Regions from separate parts of the Synechococcus sp. NB0720_010 genome, predicted to be linked through region 3. Evidence: predicted binding sites of a transcription regulator. Region 3 holds the regulator's gene; each other region holds the start of a gene.
The links. Region 3 encodes NtcA, which controls nitrogen genes in cyanobacteria. Its sites were predicted from a motif close to GTANCNNNNGNTAC; they were not measured.

Region 1: the regulator NtcA is predicted to act here: its motif matches at 3,059-3,072, upstream of LY254_RS08775 (NarK family nitrate/nitrite MFS transporter).
Region 2: the regulator NtcA is predicted to act here: its motif matches at 1,374-1,387, upstream of LY254_RS12525 (aspartate carbamoyltransferase).

The regions. Positions count from the first base shown of each region.
Region 1 covers NZ_CP090898.1:1,670,020-1,674,997, reverse strand. The annotation lists gene LY254_RS08780 (molybdopterin oxidoreductase family protein) at 1-1,317, opposite strand, end outside; gene LY254_RS08775 (NarK family nitrate/nitrite MFS transporter) at 1,398-2,951, opposite strand; gene LY254_RS08770 (molybdenum cofactor guanylyltransferase) at 3,219-3,806, shown strand; gene LY254_RS08765 (GTP 3',8-cyclase MoaA) at 3,803-4,831, shown strand; gene LY254_RS08760 (sulfite exporter TauE/SafE family protein) at 4,828-4,978, opposite strand, start outside.
Region 2 covers NZ_CP090898.1:2,352,300-2,357,277, reverse strand. The annotation lists gene asnB (asparagine synthase (glutamine-hydrolyzing)) at 1-109, opposite strand, end outside; gene LY254_RS12525 (aspartate carbamoyltransferase) at 123-1,241, opposite strand; gene LY254_RS12520 (hypothetical protein) at 1,431-1,655, opposite strand; gene LY254_RS12515 (urea transporter) at 1,658-3,097, opposite strand; gene LY254_RS12985 (hypothetical protein) at 3,101-3,226, opposite strand; gene LY254_RS12510 (cyclopropane-fatty-acyl-phospholipid synthase family protein) at 3,226-4,077, opposite strand; gene LY254_RS12505 (class I SAM-dependent methyltransferase) at 4,080-4,892, opposite strand.
Region 3 covers NZ_CP090898.1:1,293,378-1,298,355, forward strand. The annotation lists gene LY254_RS06935 (thioredoxin domain-containing protein) at 1-168, shown strand, start outside; gene thyX (FAD-dependent thymidylate synthase) at 223-945, shown strand; gene dcd (dCTP deaminase) at 949-1,542, opposite strand; gene LY254_RS06950 (cob(I)yrinic acid a,c-diamide adenosyltransferase) at 1,542-2,120, opposite strand; gene rph (ribonuclease PH) at 2,238-2,972, shown strand; gene ntcA (global nitrogen regulator NtcA) at 3,037-3,777, shown strand; gene LY254_RS06965 (DUF3084 domain-containing protein) at 3,853-4,978, shown strand, end outside.

The DNA.
Region 1 (4,978 bases), 380 kb from region 3:
GCAGCGCCGCATCGCAGCTTTGACGCGATCGAGGTCCGGCAGGCTCACCAGGGGATTCGTGGCGGCCACCCACCAGAGATCCAGCTCGCCGCGCTCCATGGCCTCCACCTGCTGCCAGGCCGCCAAGCCCGGCGTCGCCGCGATGCTGCCGGCGGGGAGTCCCCAGGCCTGCTCAACCTCCTGACGGTGTTCGGCGTTGGTCACCAGGCGGTACCCCGGCAACAGATGGGACAGGCCCCCGGCCTCCCGGCCACCCATGGCGTTGGGCTGCCCCGTCAATGAAAAGGGTCCCGCTCCCTCTTTGCCGATCTGACCGGTGAGCAGGTGAAGGTTGATCAGGCCGCCGACCACCGCGGTGCCCTCGCGCCGCTGATTGACCCCCATCGACCAGAGACTGAGGACCCGCTCACGCCGGTGAAACAGCTCCGCCACCTCCCGCAGCCGTTTTTCAGGGATGTTGCAAAAGCGGGCGACCTTTCGGGGCGTCCAACGGGCCGCGACATCAAAAAAAGCGTCGTAGTTCTCGGTGTGGTCGTCGATGAACGCCGGGTCTTGACCGTTCTCCCGCAGCACCAGATGGGCCAGACCGTGGAGGAGCGCCAGATCAGTGCCCGGGGCGATGGGCAGATGAATGTCAGCGGCCTTGGCGGTGTCCGTTGAGCGGGGATCGACCACCACGATCGTGACGCTGCCTGGATTGCGTTTTTTGCGCTTCAACAGACGCTGGAACAGGACCGGGTGGCACTCCGCGGTGTTGGTTCCAATCAGGAAAGCCACCGAGCAGTGGTCCAGATCCTCGTAACAGGCAGGGGGGCCATCGGAGCCGAGGCTGCGGGTATAGCCCGCCACCGCGGAGCTCATGCAAAGCCGGGAATTGGCATCGAAGTTGTTGGTGCCCAACGCACCCTTCAACAACTTCTGGGCCAGGTAATAGTCCTCGGTGTGGAACTGGCCAGAGCCGTACATGGCAATGGCGTCAGCCCCCTTGGTGGCCAAGGTGCTGCGGATCCGGCCCACCAGCAGGTCCATGGCCTGCTCCCACCGGATGGGTTGAAACGGGTCGTCCAGGCTGGAGCGATAGAGCGGCTCCCGGAGACGCCCACGGTCCAAGGTCTCGCCGACAGTCGCACCCTTGATGCAGACCTGGCCCAGGCTTGAGGGGTGCTGGCGATCGCCCCGCGCGGTCCAGATCGGATTGCCCTCGGCGTCGCGCTTGACCGCCTGACCGGGCAAAGCCGGCGGAATCAGCTCAAGCCCACAACCAACACCGCAATAGGGGCATTGGCTACGCACGTTGCCGGAAGCGGACTGGGCCATGACCAGGAACGAAACAAGGTCGAAAGAAAAAGGGGCGGCTCGTGATGGCCGCCCCCTGAGAACCCCAGCGACGGGGAGGATTAGGCGTTGACGAGAGCCTTCTCGTCCGCATGCTCTTCAGCGAAGGAGCCCTTGGGCTCTTTCAGGAAGAAGAAGCAGAGGAAAGCGACGATCAATCCCGCAGTACCGAGGATTTGGAAGAAGGCGCTGTTGGAGGAGGCAATGATCTCCGCAGAGGGATCTTTGCCACCACCCATCCACATCGGCAGCAGGCTGAAGATCGTCAGGTAAGCAACCGCACCAACGTTGCCGTAGGCGCCCACAAGACCTGCGATCTGCCCCGTCACACGCTTCTTGACCAGCGGCACCATCGCGAAGGTCGCACCTTCACCGGCCTGAACGAAGAACGAGGCCAGCATCGTGATCAACACCGCGACGGTGATGCCCAGGGAGCCGGAGAACGCGCCGGGCTTGATCATGCTCATGATCAAGTAACCAATGCCCAAGCCGCCGGTCAGGAAGGCCATGGTGTTTTTGCGGCTGCCGAGCTTGTCGGAAATCAGACCGCCACCGGGACGAGCCACCAAGTTCACAAAGGCAAAACAGGACGCCAGGATGCCGGCTGTTGCCTTCGGCAGATCAAACGTGGTCTCAAAGAAGGTCGGCAGCATGGAGACAACCGCCAACTCAGATCCGAAGTTCACGATGTAGGTGAGCTCCAGAATGGCGACCTGCTTGAACTCGTAGCGATCTTCCTTGGGATATTGCCTAACGCCGTTGATCAGATCGCGGTTGGTGCGAATAATGCCCCAGGTCTGGAAGCCGAACCAAACCAGAACTGCCAGGAGCGCCAGGGGATAGGTGCCGGCGTTCAGGAAGCCAACTTTTTGCAGGCGCCAGCAGAGCACGCAGAGAATGGCCGCAAAGGGAACATTCATGCCCAGCAGGCCCCAGAAATCCCGCATGGAAGTCACCTCAAGACCAGCAGACTTGGCCGGCTTTTGGTAGGCCTTACCGGGGGGAGTATCAGTGACGCTAAAGAAGTAGATCACCCCATAGACGGCCGAAATAATGCCGGTCAGAGCAATCGCACCACGCCAATTCAAGATTGCGCCGGTGGGCAGCTCGAAGCCACCTGAGAAGGACAGGAAGCCAGCCAGGGCGACAAGAGTCAGCGCAGAGAAGGCCGAGCCAAAGTTGCCCCAACCGCCGTAGATCCCTTCCGCCAGGCCGATTTCCTTGGGCGGGAACCATTCGGCCACCATGCGGATACCGATCACAAAGCCGGCACCAACGATGGAGAGCAGCAGGCGAGCAACCACCAGCTGATTGAAGTCCTGCGCTGATGCAAACAGCAGGCAGGGGATCACCGAGAAGACAAGAATCGCCGAGTAGGTCTTACGGGGACCGAACTTATCCAGCAGCATGCCGATGAGCACGCGAGCAGGAATTGTGAGGGCAACGTTGCAGATCGCAACGGTACGGATTTGACCAAGGTCGAGGCCAAGATCAGCCTTAACCGTTGTAGCCAGTGGAGCCAGGTTGAACCAGACGACAAACGTCAGGAAGAAGGCGAACCAGGTGAGATGAAGAGTGCGATATCTCCCCTGGAGCGACCAAAGATCGCCAAGCATGGAGGACAGGGACAGTGGAGTAAGCCCAGGCCTTCAAAAAGCAGCGACCGGGGGAATCGCGCATCAAGCGCTGACGGAATTGGACCACCCGAGAGCCACCCCAACGGGTAACGACAGCTACCAAAGATCAATCCAGGCCCCGGACCGGACGCGGGCTAATCAATGCAATCAACCAGGCTTATCACCTGTCCGAGCAACAAGGCCCAGGGATTTGTTTGGTAGCAACAGCGACATTAAGAGCGGTTCCCAGCGCTACATCGTGCAGGCATGACTCCAGTGCGGATCCATGGCGCCGTGCTCTGCGGCGGTGCGAGCCGGCGCATGGGCCAAGACAAGGCAGCACTCCCCCACCCCGATGGCGGGAGCTGGCTTTCACGCACTGCGGAGCTCCTCAGTCGAGTCTGTGAATCGGTCGCGGTTTGCAGCCAACACCCAAGCCATGCGGCATTGGTGGCCGGGCTCGAGCGGGTCCACCTCACCCTGGAGCCCCCGCCTGCCCAAGGCCCCCTCAGGGCCCTTGCACAGGTGCTTTCCAGCACAGGCGACAGCGCTGTGCTGATCGCTCCGGTGGACATGCCCCGCCTGAGCCAAGAGACGCTGGAGTCGCTGATCACCCAGTGGGAGCTCGCGCCAGGCCAGGCTGCGGTGGCCCATGACGGCCAACAGCTGCAGCCCCTGCTGGGGATCTACCCGGGTGGAGCCAAGCAGCGCAGCACCCTCGCCCAGGCGCTAGAGGCGGGGGAGCGGCGCTGGCAGGGGTGGCTCGCCACCATCCCCCATCAAGCTGTGGTGCTTCCTGCCCAACAACTCCTCAATGCGAACACGCCTGCGGAGCGCGCCAGGCTGATGCCATGAGCCCAGGACCGGCCACCGATCAACTCCAGCGTCCCCTTGGGGTCCTGCGGCTCTCTTTGACAGCGCGCTGCAACTTGGCTTGCCCCTACTGCCAACCGGACGGGGAAGAAGCACCAGACCGACTGACAACGGAGCAGCGTCTGCGGGTGATCGAAGCGGCCTGCAGCCTGGGGGTCAGCAGCCTGCGCCTAACCGGTGGGGAACCGCTGCTGACACCTGATCTGGAGGAATTACTGGAGGCCATCGGCCTCGCGCGAAGGCACACCAACAGCCCCCTGCGGGACTTGAGCGACACCGCTTTAACGACCAATGGCCTGCTGCTCAGCCCTGAGCGAGCCCAGCGGCTGCGGCGAGCAGGGTTGCAGCGCATCACCATCAGCCTTGATGCCGTCGCGCCTGAGCGTGTCGGGGAGATGAGCGGCCGGCCGCACCAGGGAGCACAGCTCCTGCAGCAGGTCTTGGCGGCCATCGCCGCGGCCAAGGCCGCTGGATTTGATCCCGCCGTTGGCGCGCTGAAGCTCAACAGCGTGATCCAGCGGGGACGCAACGACGATCAATTGCTACCTCTCGCCGCCCTCGCCCGCGACCAGGGCCTGGAGTTGCGGCTGATCGAAACCATGGATGTGGGCAACCGCAACGGCTGGTCCCCCGAGCAGGTCGTGCCCGCTGCCGAAATGATCGAGCGCCTGGGCAGCCGATGGCCCCTGGAGCCCCTGGGACGCCCTACCCATGGCACCGCCAGCCGCTGGCGTTACCGGGATGGCCGCGGGGCCGTTGCCGTCGTGGCCTCCATCACGCAACCGTTCTGCGGCGACTGCAACCGGCTACGGGTCACAGCCAATGGCATGGCCTACACCTGCCTGTTTGCCTCGCAGGGCCAAGACCTCAAGCCTTGGCTACAGACCCCGGAAAGCCTTCGCCAAGCGATCGGCCAGCTCTGGAGCCACCGCCGAGATCGCTACAGCGAAGAACGTGCCTCGCGCCTGGCGCAGCCCAAAGCGGAGATGGCCTATCTGGGGGGCTAAAACCAAGCCAACAGACCCGACAACTTGAGGCTGGCCAACAGCAGCACCAACGCCAGCAATCGACGAATCCAGACCTCTTGAAACCGCCGGCTGCCGCACCAGCTCCCCAACGCTCCTGCCAAGGCCACCAGGGGCAACGGGGCCAGC
Region 2 (4,978 bases), 1.1 Mb from region 3:
CAAAACCATCGGGACCGCGATGCTCCTGGATCGCAGCCATGTTGACCAACAGCTGCGGGTCAACGGGCTGATCCGCCCTGGTGCTGAAGACCCCACCAATTCCACACATCCCTTCGTCCTCCTCAGATCACATCCATGACCCGGTTGGTGCGGTCCACCATGCAGGTCAACAGAGCCATGCGCAGGAAGACCGCCCCCCGGGCCTGACTGAAGTACCAGTTGTGGGGGGTGTCATCGAGGCAAGTACTCAGTTCCGGCCCACGGGCCAGGGGATGCAACACGATGGCGTCCGGCTTGTAGGGCAGATCCCGCGTCAGCCGAAAGCTGTTGCCGTGGACCTCATAGCTATCGCCCACCCAAGCAATGGCGTTGATGTAGATGACATCCAGACCGGGGATCTCGCCCTGCAGGTCTCCGGTGCAGCGCACCTTCAGACCCGCCTGCTGCAACTCCTCCAGCTGGCCGCGATCAAAGAGGTCCTCTCTGGCATCGTTGGCCGGGTCATGGATGAGGACCAACTCCTCCACCATCTGCGGGAATTTGGCCAGGATCCGCAGCAGTGAGCGAACCGTGCGCATGCGGCTGGGGATGCCAACGATGCCGATGCGCGCCCGCTGATCCTCGGGGACCTCAGGGGACGCCAAGGCGGGGCGCCACTTGAGCATCGTGTAGAGGTCGGCCATTGCCTGGGTGGGGTGTTCATCAATGCCATTGCCGGCGTTGATGATCGGAATCCGCAGGGTGTCGGTCATCGCATAGATGGCCTGGGAGTCGGTATCGCGCAGAACGATGCAGTCGCCGTAGTTGTTGAACATGTGGGCGACGTCTTCCAGCGACTCCCCCTTCGCCAGGCCCGTCGTGGCGCGGTCGGTGATGTTGATCGAATCGCCGCCCAGACGGTGCCAGGCGCTGTCAAAGGACAGCCGCGTGCGGGTGCTGGGTTCGTAGAAGGCGTTGATCAAAATCTTTCCCTTCAACGGCGTGTTGTGGGCCGTATAGCGATCGGGATTGCTCTCAAACTTGGCTGCCAGACGAAACAACTGCAGCAGGGTCTCGGGCCGGAAGGGCTGAATCGAGATCACGTGCTGCCCCACCAGATCCTGGAGCGCCTCGCCGTCCTCTTGAATCGCCCCCAACAGGGCCTGGGGAGAGGCTGCGCCAAAGACATCCGGCCCCAGTGGATCAAAACGCACGGGTGCGTCAGCGCCGGTACTCGTCTTGACGGAGTGGAGTGCAGTCATAGCGATTAGGGGACCCAGGCCCACTGCTGCAGAACGCTGCGGCGGAATTGGTCGCACTGAGTCTCAAACCAAAATCCACCCTGCCACATCACTTTCTCCAAGTTCAAGCTGCTTAAAACGGGGCAGATTTGCGTAGCAACGGCTACACAAACGCCACTCTTCTTGCCATGGGGCATGCAAACAAAGGCGTTACCAGACATCGCCGCGCCTCCATTCGTTCCACCAAATCAGCAGAAGAACCAGCACAGAAAGCGCCAACCCCGCCACACTTCCATAAATCACCAGGCGCAACAGCGGTAGATCCACCAGCCAGCGCGGGGAGTCCGTCGACTGCGCCGCTCGGGCGGCGGGCAAGGCCAGAGCCAGGGCTGCCGCAGCAAGGGCAACACGGGTTTTGAGCGACCAACGTTTCATCCCTATCCCTCCTTCAGGGTCAACCAGTTGAAACGCTCCGGCTGGAGCTGGGTACCGACGGCCATGACCACTGCGGACACCGCCGCAGACAGCAGAGCTGCGCAGTAGGGAGCGATCAGGAAATAGGCGCCTAAGCCCACGGCGCTGCCTGAGACCATCGCCGCAATCGCCGCCCAGCGGTTGGCGCTAGGCCAGTAGAGCCCGTAGGCCACCGGCCAAATCGTGGACGCCACCAGGGCACCGGTGAAGAACAGCACAGAGGCCAGAGAGTCGAGCCGCGGCCAGGAGAGCAGCAGGGTCAACAGCCCCAAACCCAGCACCACCAAGCGGGTGGCCTGCCGCAACTGGGCATCACTCAAGTTGGGGTTCAGCAACTTGAAGACCACGTCCTCCGCCACCAAATCCGCCGTCGACGCCAAGAGGGAATCCAGGGTGGAGGTCAAGGAGGCAAAGACCACCACAAACACCAGCGCTGCACCACCGGCGCCCAAGAGCTGGGAGGCCACCACCGGGAAGAGCATGTTCACCTGGGGCAGATCCACCGCCTGCGCGAGCGCCACCAGGCCGATCGAACCGGTCACCAGCGGCACCGTCATCCAGGCCAAACCGCCCAGCACAAACGAGGCAAACACCACGGAGGCGCGGCTGGAGAAGACCCGTGACCACCAGATGTTGTTGTGAAACACCTCTCCCATGGAGAAGAGGGCGGAGTTCCAAGCAATCAACAAGCCAGCGGGCAACAGCAAATTCAGGCGCTCTGGATGCTGCGCCGCCAGTTCCCGGTGGAGCTCCTGTACCGGGAACTGCTGCAGGGCAAGAACAGCGACCAAGACCAGCAGGCCCATGATCAGCAGGGACTGAATGAAGTCCGTTCCCACCACGGCGCGCATGCCGCCATAGAGGGTGTAGATCGTGGAGACACCGATGACGACAACCATCCCGAGCCGATAGTCGAAGCCGGAGAGGGCCTCCAGCAGGATCCCGGCCCCCATCGCCTGGGTCACCAGGAAGCCCAGGGTGTAGATCGCCGTGATCACCATGAAGACCCACCAGGCGGCTCGGCCATAGCGCAGGCGGATGAAGTCGCCGCTGGTGCGCCCCTTGGGCATCAGCGTTTTGATCCGCAGAGCCAAGGGTGCAAACAGGACCAGGCCCAGGCCGGCCAGGGCATAGCTGAACATCCCCCAGAGACCGTTGCGATAGCCGAACTCAGGCGCCAGCAAGGTGGTGTTTCCGGTCACCCAGGACGCCATCAAGGTGGCTGTGCTCAGGGCCAAACCGATGTTGCGGCCGGCCAGCATGTAGTCATCGGCATCGCCAGAACCCCGGCGTCCCCAGGAGACCCCAAGGGCGATCCAAAGGACCGAAAAAATCACCACCAGGGCCCAGGCGATCCCGGGGGCCAAGAAGGGTTGAACAGCCAGCAGGGGAACAAACGCCATGACTTAGCCCTCCCCCCAGGGATCCCGGCCACGCCAGTGCAGATGGCCCTGAATCACCATCACGGTGGTCGCCAAGGTGACGACACCGCCCACCACAAAGATCAAGACAGCGCCCGCGAACGAATCCATCAGACCTCTGCAGCTGGCTTGCGGAAGCGCATTAACCCCCAACTCAGGCGCCCCTGCTGCCCTCCTTCAATCCAGTGCCCCAGGCCCGCGGCCATGCGCTGGAGGTATTCCGGGCTGATCTTGGCCTGCAGCTCCTGCTCCCGTCGCGTGAGCTCCTCGCGAACACGGCTGTAATGGCGAACCAGCATCGCCGTCTGGTCCTGCCAGACCTCCCGCACGAGTCCGGCCTGGCCCGCCCACTGCTGATAGCGATCCGGTGACCCGAGGTCCGGGAGATGAATGCGATCGAGGATGGCCGTGAGGGACGCGGCCTCCACCCCATCGGCGGCCATCGGATCGGTCAAGACCATGACCCCCCCCGGCTTCAGCAGGCGCGCAGCCTCTTGAAGGACTTTCTGCCGGTCGCCTGAGTGAAGGATGGCGTCCTGACTCCAGACCACATCGGCACAACCGGCCGGAAGCGGAACGTCCTCAAAGGAGGCGTCATGCACCTGGATTTGCCCTTGCAATCCAGCGCGTTCATTGAGCTGGCAATGGCGAGCGTTCTCAACGGCGGAAATATTGATCGCCTCAACGCGGGCCCCGAACTCCTTGGCGAGGCGGCGGGCGGCGCCGCCGTAGCCCGAACCCAAATCAACAACCGTCGCCCCAGGTGGGAGCGTTCCGATCAATTCAATTAAGGCATTGACCGTGCGCTGACTGGCAGGTGCGATGGCCTCGGCATCGGAGTCATAGAGACCGATGTGAATGTCTTCGCCACCCCAGACCTCTTCATAGAAGCGATCAGCATCGACGCTGTCGTAGTAGTCCGAAGCCGTGCGCTCAGCGACTGAGAACTGGGTCTGAGTCATGACTAGATCACCGTTGTATCGCCATCAACCTCATAGGCCTTATGGGCCACATGGGCATAAAAGTCAGGATCATCCTTGCCGCGCTGGTAATCGCCGTAACTGGTGATTTTCTGGAAACCCACCTCGCGCATTAAGCGACGCACATAGCCATAGCGAAGCGGGAACATGTTGAGGTGGAAAGTACTGCCATCACTGAAGGCATAGCGGAAGCGAGCAAGACCCTCATCCACACAATCGGGGCTCACTGAGACATCCTCTCCGCAATAGACCGTCCCCTTCCCCTGCTTCACGGCGGCACCACCTTCAAGCAGGCGGTCGTAATTGCGATGGTCGAGAATCAGCAGGCCGTTGTGCTTCAAGACGGCGTAATACTCCGCCAGAGATTTACGCCGATCACGCTCGCGAAACAGGTGCGTAAAAGAATTACCCAAACAAATCACAGCATCAAACGTGCCGTGGATATCCCGGTTCAGAAAGCGCCAGTCCGCCTGGGCAGTCCGCAGGAGCTGATCACGATCTCGGGCATTGCGGAAGGCGCGGGCGAGCATGTTGGGACTGCCATCGGCACTCACCACATCAAAACCTTCTTGGAGGAGGCGAATGGAGTGGAACCCCGTCCCCGTCGCGACGTCCAGCACGGACTTCACCCCGTGCTCGCGCAGGATCCGGATATAGAAATCACCCTCCGCCTGCGCGCGGGCCTCCCAATCGATCAGGCGATCCCATCGATCAGCGAACTGCTCGATGTACTCCTGCTGATAGTGATCGGTCTCACGAACAGATTCAGGAGCGGCACCAAACCGCTGCTCATCCATTGCTCCAGCAGTCTTCGGCCGATGGGCCGAGGATGCTTGTGTGCGGTGGGATGTCGTCATTCAATCCTCGGGAGCCACCGATAGAC
Region 3 (4,978 bases):
ACCCGCGTGGGCCGCGCCGTCGGCGCCCGCAGCCAAAGCGAATTGGAAGCCCTGACTGAAGCCTTGGTGGCAGGCACCCCCTTACCGGCCATGGCGGGTGTCGCCGAGACCAGCGTCCTGCCCCAAGTGGAGGCGACCACCATGGCAGGCCCCCGCAGCCACAGCTGAGTCCCCCAAAGCCCGTTACCCTGCAGCACCAGCTCCCCACGCCATCGCCCGCCCATGAAACGCTTTCGGGTTGAGCTGATTGCAGCGACCCCCAACCCCCAGCAGTGCGTCTATGCAGGGATGCACCAGGACTACAGCGAAGGGTTTGTGGCGGCCGATCGCGCCGAGTGGCCCGATGAGACCAAGGCTGGCGAGATCTGCGTCAAACGTCTCCTAGCTGGTGAGCGCGGTCACTACGGTCCGCTGGAGCACGCCCAGATCGTGCTGAACGTGGGCTGGTTCCCCCACTCCGTGATGCAGCAGGCCCGCACCCACCGGGTGGGCGTGAGCTTTGACGTCCAATCCATGCGCTACACCGGCGAGCGCATCTGCCGGGCGGCCAACGGCGAGCTGGAACTCGAAGAGGTCTTCTACCTGCGCCCCGAAGGGCAGTACAGCGATCGGCAAGGCAAGAAGTACACCTACAGCGCAGACGAGCGCGCCAAGGATCTCGCCCTCTGCCAAGTCGCCGCCGAGCGCTATCGCGACATGCTCGCGGCGGGGTTCGCCGAGGAGCATGCCCGGGGCATCCTTCCCTTCGATTACCGCCAGCACTTCGTTGTGAGCTTCTCGCTGCGGGCGTTCCTGCACTTCATGGACCTGCGCGCCAAGCTCGATGCCCAGGAGGAAATCCGGGTGCTCTGCGATCTGATGTGGCCCCACCTCCAGGCCTGGGCCCCAGAGATCGCGGCTTGGTACGAGAAGACCCGCCTGCACAAGGCGCGCCTGGCCCCTTAGGGCTCAGACCTTGGCCAAGGTGACCCGCTCGGGCTGGTGCTGGTACTTGCCAGCCCGGTCCTTGTAGGTCGTCTCGCAGGGATCACCCTCGAAGAAGAGCAGCTGGCAAATGCCCTCATTGGCATAGATGCGGCAGTCCGCTCCGGAGGAATTGCTGAACTCCAGGGTCAGGTGACCTTCCCAACTGGCCTCAGCTGGGGTGGTGTTGACGATGATCCCCAGGCGGGCATAGGTGCTCTTGCCCAGGCAAATCACGGTGATGTTGGGAGGGACGCACATCTTCTCGAGCGCCACACCCAAGCCGTAGGAGTGGGCCGGGAGGATGAAGTACGAGCCGTCCTCGTCCTCGTGCAGGGGCACCGGCTCCAGGTTGGCGGGGTTGAAGCGCTTGGGATTCATGATCGTTCCGGGGACGTGCCGGAAGATCAGGAACTCCTGCGGGGAGAGACGCAGGTCGTAGCCGTAGGACGAGCAGCCAAAGCTGAGGACGGGCTTTTCGCTGTTCTCCGGATCGAGATGGCGAACCAGCTGTGGCTGAAAGGGCTCGAGCATGCCCAAGGCGGCCTGCTCGTTGATCCAACGGTCGTTTTTGAGCATCAGAAACCTCGGCGCAGCTGGGTGACCTGATCGGCCATGGCCAACAGAGCGGTGGGCATGGAGGGCCCCGTCAGGATCACATCCAGGTGGGACGGCCGCTGCTCCAGGGCTGAAACGACCTCCGCCTCGGACAGGTAGCCCAATTCGACGGCCAGGCCCAACTCATCGAGCACCAACTGATCCAGCTGACCGCTCAGAAACTGCTCACGGGTGTACGCCCAGATCTCGCGCACAGCCTCGACATCGGCCTGGGAGGCCGGCACAGGCTCAGAGAGGCAACCCGCCACGGCTGGCCTCAGCCACTGAAGGCGGCCACAGAGCCACACACTGCGCTCCAGACCCTGATCGACCCCACCTTTGAGGAATTGGCTCACCAGAACGCGGCTACCAAGCCCGGCACTGCGCAGGGCCTGACTGAACACCCCACTGAAGCTGCCGCGGAAGGGAGCGGTGTGCACCTGGAGCTGACCCTCCTGCTGAGCTGCCAGGCGCACGCTGCGAGCGGGGGCCGACGCCGGGACCACAGCCAACGGACGCAGGTGTCCAGCACGGGGCGTGGCTGCAATGCTGGCCGTCATCGAGTGCATGGCTGCCGCTTGGGATCCTGAATGTAGCGGCGTTAGGCCGTCCGGCAAGCAACAAGCACTACCTGTAGTGCAAACACCCGTACCATCGAGGCACTGAGCCAGCCCGCGATGAGCAGCACCCAACCCAGGCGGGACGGCCGCAGCGCAACGGACCTGCGCAGCACCCGCTTCGCTTGGGATCCGATGGGCTTCGCCCTGAGTTCCGTCACGGTGTACACGGGCAACACGGCTGTGATCTGCAGCGTTTGCTTAGAGGAGGGTGTTCCGAAGTGGCGTAAAGGCTCCGGCAAGGGCTGGCTGAGCGCCGACTACCGGCTGCTTCCCGCCAGCACCCCCAGCCGGCAGCCACGGGAGCTGATGAAGCTTTCCGGTCGGACCCAAGAAATCCAACGCCTCATCGCCCGCAGCCTCAGGGCCTGCCTTGATTTGGAGGTTCTGGGGGAGCGGACCCTGCAAATCGACTGTGACGTCCTCCAAGCCGATGCCGGCACCCGCACCGCCAGCATCACTGGAGCCTGGGCCGCCTTAGCCCTCGGCCTGCAACGCCTGGAGCAGCGCGGAGTGCTGGAACGATCGCCCCTGGTGGGGCAGGTGGCGGCGGTTTCCGTTGGCCTCGTGGATGGCGCCGCACTCCTCGATCTCGACTACAGCGAGGACAGCCAAGCAGAGGTCGATCTGAACGTGGTGATGAATCAAGAGCAACATTTGCTCGAAATTCAAGGCACCGCGGAGGGCGCACCCTTCAGTCGCCAACAGCTTTCCGGTCTGGTTGACCTAGCGGAAAGCGGCATCGATCAACTGATGCAGGCCCAGAAGCAGGCCTTGGCAGAGGCAGCAAATTAGTTTCAATGGCTACAGGGCGGCCCTGGACTGATCCGTAGGTTCCAAGCAACTCAGTCGCGCTGACATGGTCGTGGCAACGCAAGGATTCAGCCGCTACTCCCCTAGCCCTACGACCGGTACGTCAGTGATCGCACCGATCGCGGGCAGTCCGCTGCCACCCAATGCCACGCTTCTGGATGTCATCCGGGGCCTGAGCGGTAGCACCACCGAGATCGTTGAGCGGGGCAAAACAATCTTTTTCCCCGGCGACCCCGCCGAAAAGGTTTATCTGCTGAAGCGGGGTGCGGTCCGGCTCTCCAGGGTCTACGAATCCGGCGAGGAAATCACCGTGGCACTGCTGCGGGAGAACAGCCTGTTCGGTGTGCTGTCTCTACTCACGGGCCAGCGTTCAGACCGCTTCTATCACTCGATTGCCTTTACTCGCGTCGAGCTGGTGACGGCTCCCGCAACCTCCGTCCGCAAAGCGATCGAACAGGACCCGGCGGTTGGTCTATTGCTTCTTCAGGGTCTCTCCTCTCGGATTCTTCAAACCGAGACCATGATCGAAACCCTCACCCACCGCGACATGTCCTCGCGACTGGTGAGCTTCCTGCTGGTGCTCTGCCGCGACTTTGGAGTGCCCAGCAGCGAAGGGATCACGATCGACCTTCGCCTGTCCCACCAGGCCATTGCCGAAGCAATCGGATCGACCCGCGTCACGATCACCCGACTCTTGGGCGACCTCCGCAACGACGGGCTGGTGCAAATCGACCGCAAGAAGATCACCGTCTTCGATCCGTTGGCCCTCGCCAAACGCTTCAGCTAAACGGCTGAACTGGTGGCCGATCCCAGCTGCGTTCCAAGCCACCGCAACCGATACTGACCGTCGTCGCACAACGTCGTGTCCGGCTGGATCCTGATCCTGGCGTTGCTGATCCTCGGGGGAGTGCTCTCCACCCTGGGGGATCGCTTGGGATCCAAGGTCGGCAAGGCGCGGCTGAGCTTGTTCCGGTTGCGGCCCAAGAAAACCGCCGTAGTGATCACGGTGCTGACCGGCAGCTTGATCAGTGCCATCTCCCTTGGGCTGATGCTGCTCGTCAGTGATCGCTTGCGCACGGGGCTCTTTGAACTCGATCAGATCGAACAGCGCCTACGGGACAGCCGCGATGCCCTGAGCTCAAGTCGCCAGGACCTGGCCCAAAGTCGCAACGCCCTGCGCAGCGCAGAGAACGAGCGCAGCGAGGCCCAACGCCAACTCAAGGTGGTGGCCGAGCAGGCCAGCCGGCTGCAGAAGGAACTGGCTCCCCTGATGGAGCAACGCAAACAACTGGAGGCCGAGCGCGACCGCCTCAGCCGTGACATCGCCGCGAAGGATTCCGATCTCCAGCGCAACCGCACTGAGCTCGCCAAGCTCAACAGCAAGATCAAAAGCAGCAGCCAAGAGCTCGAGCGTCTCGAACGCAACCTGATTGCCCTACGTCAGGGTGATGTGGTGATCAGCAGTGGCCAAATCCTGGAGGTGGCCAAGGTGCGGATCGAGAAGCCCAGCCAGGCCCGAGACGTGATCCACGCCCTGCTGCAGCGCACGAATTTGAACGTTTACCAGCGCGTGCTGCCAGGCGAAACACCGAACCGTCAAATCCTGTTGGTGCCGCGCAGCGACATCAGCAAATTGGAGACCACCCTCAGCAAACGCGGCGAGTGGGTCGTGAGTCTGATCTCAGCGGCCAATGTGCTCAAAGGGGAGCGTCAGGTCGTGGCATTCCCGGATGTCAGACCCAACAAACGGGTGGTGCGTAGTGGAGAACAACTGGCCACCACCGTGCTGGAGGCCGATGAGCGCTCCCCAGACCAGGTGCGTAGCCGTCTGAACCTCCTCCTCGCCGCAGCCTTTACCCGAGCCCAACGCCAAGGGGCCCTGGCCAACGGCCTGCAATTTGACCCGGCACGCCTCAATCAACTGGCTGAGGCCCTGGTCAACCGCCCCCTGGGCGAGACCGCCAAGCTCGAAGCCATCTCCAGAGGCA